Regions from separate parts of the Sphingosinicella microcystinivorans genome, predicted to be linked through region 2. Evidence: riboswitches for the same ligand, from Rfam matches in the RefSeq annotation. Region 2 holds a riboswitch; the other holds the start of a gene.
What was found. Region 2 has a riboswitch for cobalamin ahead of PE061_RS14525 (ribonucleoside triphosphate reductase). Riboswitches for the same ligand answer to the same signal wherever they lie in the genome.

Region 1: linked by a shared signal. The riboswitch ahead of PE061_RS16015 (TonB-dependent receptor plug domain-containing protein) and the one ahead of PE061_RS14525 (ribonucleoside triphosphate reductase) in region 2 are both predicted to bind cobalamin.

The regions. Positions count from the first base shown of each region.
Region 1 covers NZ_CP116005.1:3,338,590-3,341,792, forward strand. The annotation lists gene PE061_RS16010 (ABC transporter substrate-binding protein) at 1-9, opposite strand, end outside; gene PE061_RS16015 (TonB-dependent receptor plug domain-containing protein) at 1-1,868, opposite strand, end outside; cobalamin riboswitch at 1,945-2,145, opposite strand; gene rpmE (50S ribosomal protein L31) at 2,247-2,477, shown strand; gene PE061_RS16025 (VOC family protein) at 2,514-2,939, shown strand; gene PE061_RS16030 (zinc-binding dehydrogenase) at 2,936-3,203, shown strand, end outside.
Region 2 covers NZ_CP116005.1:3,021,600-3,024,802, reverse strand. The annotation lists gene PE061_RS14525 (ribonucleoside triphosphate reductase) at 1-1,854, opposite strand, end outside; cobalamin riboswitch at 1,961-2,171, opposite strand; gene PE061_RS14520 (GlcG/HbpS family heme-binding protein) at 2,407-2,895, opposite strand.

The DNA.
Region 1 (3,203 bases), 320 kb from region 2:
CCGCCCCATTTCACCCGGATGCCGCCGAACGCGGAGATGCCCTGCGTCCGATATCCGTAGGCGTCCTCATAGGTCGCATCGAACAGGTTCTCGATGCGGCCGGTGAGTTCGAAGTCGCCGCCGAGCCTCACGCGGCCCGAAAGCGTGGCGAGCACATAGTCCTTCAGCGTCACGACGCGCGCCGGGAAGCTGTCGAAGTCCGTGTCCTTGCGATTGCCCACGTAGTTCGCCGCGAACGTCACCGAGGCGGCGTCGAAATCGGCGGTCGCGAGCAGGCTGCCGCTGTGGCGAGGCCGCCGGGCCTCGCGGAGCCGCGCGACACCCGCGAGCTGCGCCTCCCTGGCGTCGAGCCACGTGTAGCTGCCGCCGAGCGTCAGCCACGCGAGCGGCTTCGCGTCGAACGACGCTTCGATACCCCTCCGCTTGCTCTTGCCCGCCGCGTTGGCGACGCCCGACAGGAAGGTCGCGGAATCGAAGGTGGAGACGATCTCGTTCTCGAGATCGGCCTGGAACCACGTCACGTCCGCCGAGACCGCAGCCGTGCGATAGCCGACGCCCGCATCCCAGCCGACCGAGCGTTCCGGCCTCAGGTCCGGGTTGCCGACGAAGCTGCCGGGGAAGAAGCCGAACATCTCCGTGAAGGTCGGATCGGTGACGCCCTTGCCCGCGCTCGCGTGGACGGTGAAGCCGTTCTCCAGCGTGTAGCGGCCGCTCGCGCGCCACGTCGTCGCGTCCTTGAAGGCGTCGTTCTCGTCGCGGCGGACGCTCGCGCCGAGGGCGAGGCCGCCTGCGCTCAGCCCGTAGTCGAGCACGAAGCTGGTGCGGTCGCGCGAGACGCGCTGGTTGGTGCCGCCGAAATACTCGGCGTCGTCGGCAATGAAGCGCTGCGTGCGATGCTCGATCGCGCCGGTGACGCGGTGGCGGAAGGCCTCGCTGCCGAAGTCGATGCCGGTCTGGTAGCCGGTCTCGAACACCTCGGCGTCGGTGCGGTTCAGGAACGTGCCGCCGTCGCGGTTGATGTTGTCGGTGGTGACGAAGCTGCCGAAGATCTCGTGCCGCCAGCGGCCGTCCAGCGTGTCCACGCGCCCGAAGCCGCGCAGCGCGGTCGCGCGGATGCGCGTCGCGTCGCGCGTGTCGTCGCGCACGAAGACATCGTTGTAGCCGTCGAATTCGCTGAGCGAACTGGTGTGGCGCACGACGAGGCCGAGCTCGCCGTTCTCGATCGGACGCACCGAGGCCTTGGCGGAGAGCATCAGCGATTCATAGCCGTCGCGCTCCCTGATGCCGCCGCCGAAGCTGTCGATGCCCTTTGTATCGTACCAGCTCGATTGCACGACGATGCCGCCGCGCTCGCTGCCGATGCCGGCGCCGCCCGCCGCGTGGACGGTGCCGAACGAGCCCGCCTCGGCGCTGCCGAAGATGCGCGTGCCGTCCGCGGGCTCCGCCGTTGTGACGGATACGACGCCGCCGATCGCCTCGGAGCCCCACAGCGCCGACTGCGGCCCGCGCAGCACCTCGGCGCGCGCGATGCCGTCCGAGGGCAGGGTTTCCCAGCGGAACTCGCCGGAGGTGGCGGGGTCGTTGGCGGCGATGCCGTCGACGAAGACGAGCGTGTGGTTCGCCTCCGCGCCGCGGATGCGCACCTGCGTCTGCGCGCCCGTCGGGCCGGACCGCGCCACGGAGACGCCCGGCGACAGGCGCAGCACGTCGACGAGCTGCGGCAGCGCGACCGCCTCGATGGCGGCGCCGTCGATCACGGTCAGCGCGCTGCCGGTCTCGCCGTAGGCGACCGGCTCGCGGGCCGCCGAGACGATCAGCTCGGCATCGCTCGCGATGGCGGCGGATGAAAGAAGAAGTGCAACAATCATAATGTCCTCCATGACCATGTTCTCACATCGTCACAGCGGGCATGACTGCTCGCACGCGATCGGCTGGACCCGGCCGGGCGTGGACGACAGACATGGCAGGTTTCCTGGCTTGCGGATCGCCGTCTTGATGCCGCCTTCCCGGTCGGGCCCGCGAAGGGCCGTTCCAGTGGCATCGTGGCATCGAGACTAGCCGCCTACAGTTGCGGGCACAGCGCCGGTTTCGGACCGGCTTCCCTATTCTCCCCGTTGCCGGGGCACCATGTCATCCGCGGGCCATAATCGCTTGCCGCGCGGCTTGCAAGTGGCGCGCGTGTCGGCTATTGGCGCCGCTTTCCCGGCGGCTGGTCGGAAACCAGCGGCAGAAGACGGAGCAGTCCAGTGAAGCAGAACATCCACCCCGACTATCACACCATCACGGTGCAGATGACGGACGGGACCACCTACCAGACGCGTTCGACGTGGGGGAAGGAGGGCGACACGCTGCTCCTCGAAATCGACCCGACGACGCACCCGGCATGGACCGGCGGCGCGCAGAAGGTGCTCGACACCGGCGGCCGCGTCGCGCGCTTCAACAGGCGCTTCGGCGGTCTCAGCCTCGGCAAGAAGTAAGCCCCGTGCGGCGGCGTCTCGCCTGAGCGCGCCGCCGTGAACGGACTTGTCCATCACATCGACCTCAACGCCGGCGATCTCGCGGCGTCGAAGCGCGTCTACGGCCTGCTGCTGGACGCGCTCGGCTACACGTGCGTGCGTGACGACGGCGAGTGCGAGTGGGACATACGCTCGCCCGCCGGCTTCGCCTCGATCGGGCTGAAGCAGGCGCGGCTCCCGGACCACGCGCATCAGCGCTACGCCCCCGGCATCCATCACCTCGCCTGGTCGGTGGACAGCCGCGCCGAGGTGGACCGCATCCACGCCCTGCTCCGGGACGCCGGAATCCGTATCCTCGATGCGCCCGCGCTCTATCCCGAATATTCGGCGGACTATTACGCCGTGTTCTTCGAGGACCCGGACGGCATCAAGCTCGAGGTGCTGAATGCGCCGGGCTTCGCGGCCCCGGGCCGCAATCCGTGAAGGCATGGGTCTGCCACCACCTGAGCGAGGACCGCTCCGGGCTGCGCTTCGAGGCCGCGTGGCCTGACGCGCCGTCGCCCGCGCCGGGCGAGGTGCGCGTCGCGCTGAGCGCGGCGGCGCTCAACTTCCCGGACCTGCTGATGCTGTGGGGGGGATACCAGTTCAGGCCGGCGCTGCCGTTCGTGCCGGGCGTCGAGGGCGTCGGCGTCGTCACCGATACGGGCGCGGGCGTCGATCCGGCGCTGGCGGGGCGCCGCGTCGTCG
Region 2 (3,203 bases):
CGCGCCCATATAGAGATGCAGCACGGTGCCGCCGGTATATTTACGCTGCAATTCGTCCTGACGCTCGAGCGCCTCGAACGGATCGTCGGTGAAGCCGACCGGAAGCTGGCTCGAATTGGTGTAATAGGGGTTCTCGTCGGTGCCGGCCTGCAGGATGCCGGGGTAGCGCTTGCGGTCTTCCTTGGCGAAGCGGTAGGTGGTGCCTTCCGCCGGCGTCGCCTCCAGATTGAACAGGCTGCCGGTTTCCTCCTGGAATTCCCGGATGCGCGACCGCACGTGGTCGAGCAGGCGCACGGCGAAGGCATGGCCCCAGGGCGTGGCGATGGTCTCGCAGTCGGCAGTGAAGTTGCGGATCATCTCGTTGATGCCGTTGACGCCGAGCGTCGCGAAGTGGTTGCGAAGCGTGCCGAGATAGCGCTTGCTGTAAGGGAACAGCCCGCTGTCCATATAGTGCTGCACCACCTTGCGCTTGATCTCGAGGCTGTTGCGGCCGGTCTCAAGCAGCGTGTCGAGGCGCTGGAACAGGCCCGCCTCGTTGCCGCGACAGAGATGGCCGAGCCGCGCGCAATTGACGGTGACCACGCCGATCGAGCCGGTCTGCTCGGCGCTGCCGAACAGGCCGTTGCCGCGCTTCAGCAACTCGGTGAGGTCGAGTTGGAGCCGGCAGCACATCGAGCGGATCATGTTCGGCTTCAGCTCGGAATTGATGAAGTTCTGGAAATAGGGCAGGCCGTACTTCGCCGTCATCTCGAACAGGTGGTCGGCGTTCTCGCTGTCCCACGGGAAATCCGGCGTGATGTTGTAGGTCGGGATCGGGAACGTGAAGACGCGCCCCTTGGCGTCGCCTTTGGTCATCACCTCCATGTAGGCGCGGTTGATCATGTCCATTTCGGACTGAAGGTCGCCATAGGTGAAATCCATCTCCTCGCCGCCGACGATCGGCACCTGGTCGCGCAGGTCCTCCGGACAGATCCAGTCGAAGGTGAGATTTGTGAAAGGCGTCTGCGTGCCCCAGCGCGAGGGGACGTTGAGGTTGTAGATCAGTTCCTGAATTGATTGCAGCACCTCGCCGTAGCCGAGCCGGTCCTTGCGGATGAACGGCGCCATGTAGGTATCGAACGAGCTGAACGCCTGCGCGCCCGCCCATTCGTTTTGCAGCGTACCGAGGAAATTGACGATCTGCCCGACCGCGCTCGACAGGTGCTTCGGCGGACCCGCCTCGATCTTGCCGGGCACGCCGTTCAGCCCTTCGGTCAACAACATGCGCAGCGACCAGCCGGCGCAGTAGCCGGCCAGCATGTCGAGGTCGTGAATGTGGATGTCGCCCTCGCGATGGGCGCGGCCGACTTCCGGCGGATAGATGTGCGACAGCCAGTAGTTGGCGACGACCTTGCCGGAAAGGTTGAGGATGAGCCCGCCCAGCGAATAGCCCTGGTTGGCGTTGGCGTTGACGCGCCAGTCGGTGCGGTCGAGATATTCATTGATGGAGACGGCGACGTCGACCACCGTCTTCCGGTCCTGCCGCGCCTGTCCGCGCTTCTCGCGATAGACGACATAGGCGCGCGCGGTCGCGACATGGTCGGCCGCGATCAACACCTGCTCGACGATGTCCTGCACGTCCTCGATGTGCGGCGTCGAGCCGGCGAAGCGGTGCGCGATCACCTTGACCGCCTCATGCGTGAGTCGATCGGCTTCCTCGCCGCCGAACCCGCCGCTGGCCTGACCGGCACGCGCGATCGCGGAGCAGATCCTGCCGGCATCGAAGACGGTCGTCTCGCCGCCGCGCTTGACGATCGCCCGCGGCAATGCGGCGCGCAGGGAATTGCCTTGAGACAGATCGGACAGTTCAGACATCGGCACCCCACTGGGTTGGGGCAAGGCCGGGGCAGACGCCTGCGGGAAAACGGGTCGGCTCAAGCAGCCGGCCACCAGCAAGCGACCACCGGGACACCCCGCCCGAGGACGTTCATGGTGTCGCGGCAGGTCTCCTGGCTCGCGGGTCACAGCGGCTGTCTGGCCTTCCCGACGCTTGAACCTGCGTCAGTGACACGATCGACAGCGGCTCGCCGCTTACAGTTGCGGGGACAGCACCGGCCTTGCCCGAAGGCGCACCGGCTTCCCTTTTAACCCTTGATCTTGCGATTCAAAGGACCACGACCACTACATCTAGAGCACCGGCCGGGAATCATGTCAATATTCTCGATCACGGACGACACTGCCGCGGCGAACTTTTCACGTCGCGTTTGCCCTTCGGCAAACGCGTTATTCGCAACCCTGACCGAATGGGATAGCACTTAAACGGCTTGCTCGGATTCGCACCAGCGGATCCCGGTGAGCGGCAGCTGATGCGCCAAGCCTAAGCCAAGCAGCCACTCCGTACCACCAGCCGCGGCTAACGACTCCGGACTACGGCTCGATGCCGATGGCCGCCATCCCGGCACGCACGGCCTGAGCATCTTCCGCACCGCGGGCGCCGCTCGCACTGAACGCCCCCACGACCTGGCCGCCTCTTCGCAGCAGCAGCCCCCCATCGAACGTGAGCGCCCCCTCGATGGGCTGTATCCGCTGCGCCTTAACCGCAGCGGCATACTCGGCCGTGTGCATTCCGGACGTGATCGCCGTCTGGACCTTGTTCATCGCGATCTCGTAGTTCCGCGTAGGCACCTCGTCCATACGCCGTACATAGATCGGAGTGGCCTCGGCATCCGTGATCACGAAAGCGAGATTCCATCTGTTGCTGCGAGCCTCGGCCTCGGCGGCGTCCATCGCGACGCGGGCCTCCTCGAGCGTAATCCGCGGGGCGGGTGGTGTCTGCTGCGCCTGCGCGTGTAGTGGATTGGCGTCGGTCAGAGCCAGAAGGGCAATCGCGACGCCGTGCAGTGTTCCGAATCTCATGGCTTTTCTCCTTGACGGGCTGGTCCGTCTCAGACTCTGAAGCAGGTGCATTCCGAGCCTCCGCCGGTCGGCTGGGCACTGCCAACATACATAGAACGTGCGCCGGACGGAACCTCAGCGGACCGGAATAGACCTCGGTGGAATTGGCGCGCCCGGCAGGATTCGAACCTGCGACCCCAAGCTTAGAAGGCGTGTCAGACGGCGTTGCATGGTGTTGCATATCGTTTGAAGGCAAGCAATTCAGCCGTTCATGTTGTTCACTCTGTTGCATGTAGTTGCACGTCCTGTTACCTAATCCGTTACCTAAG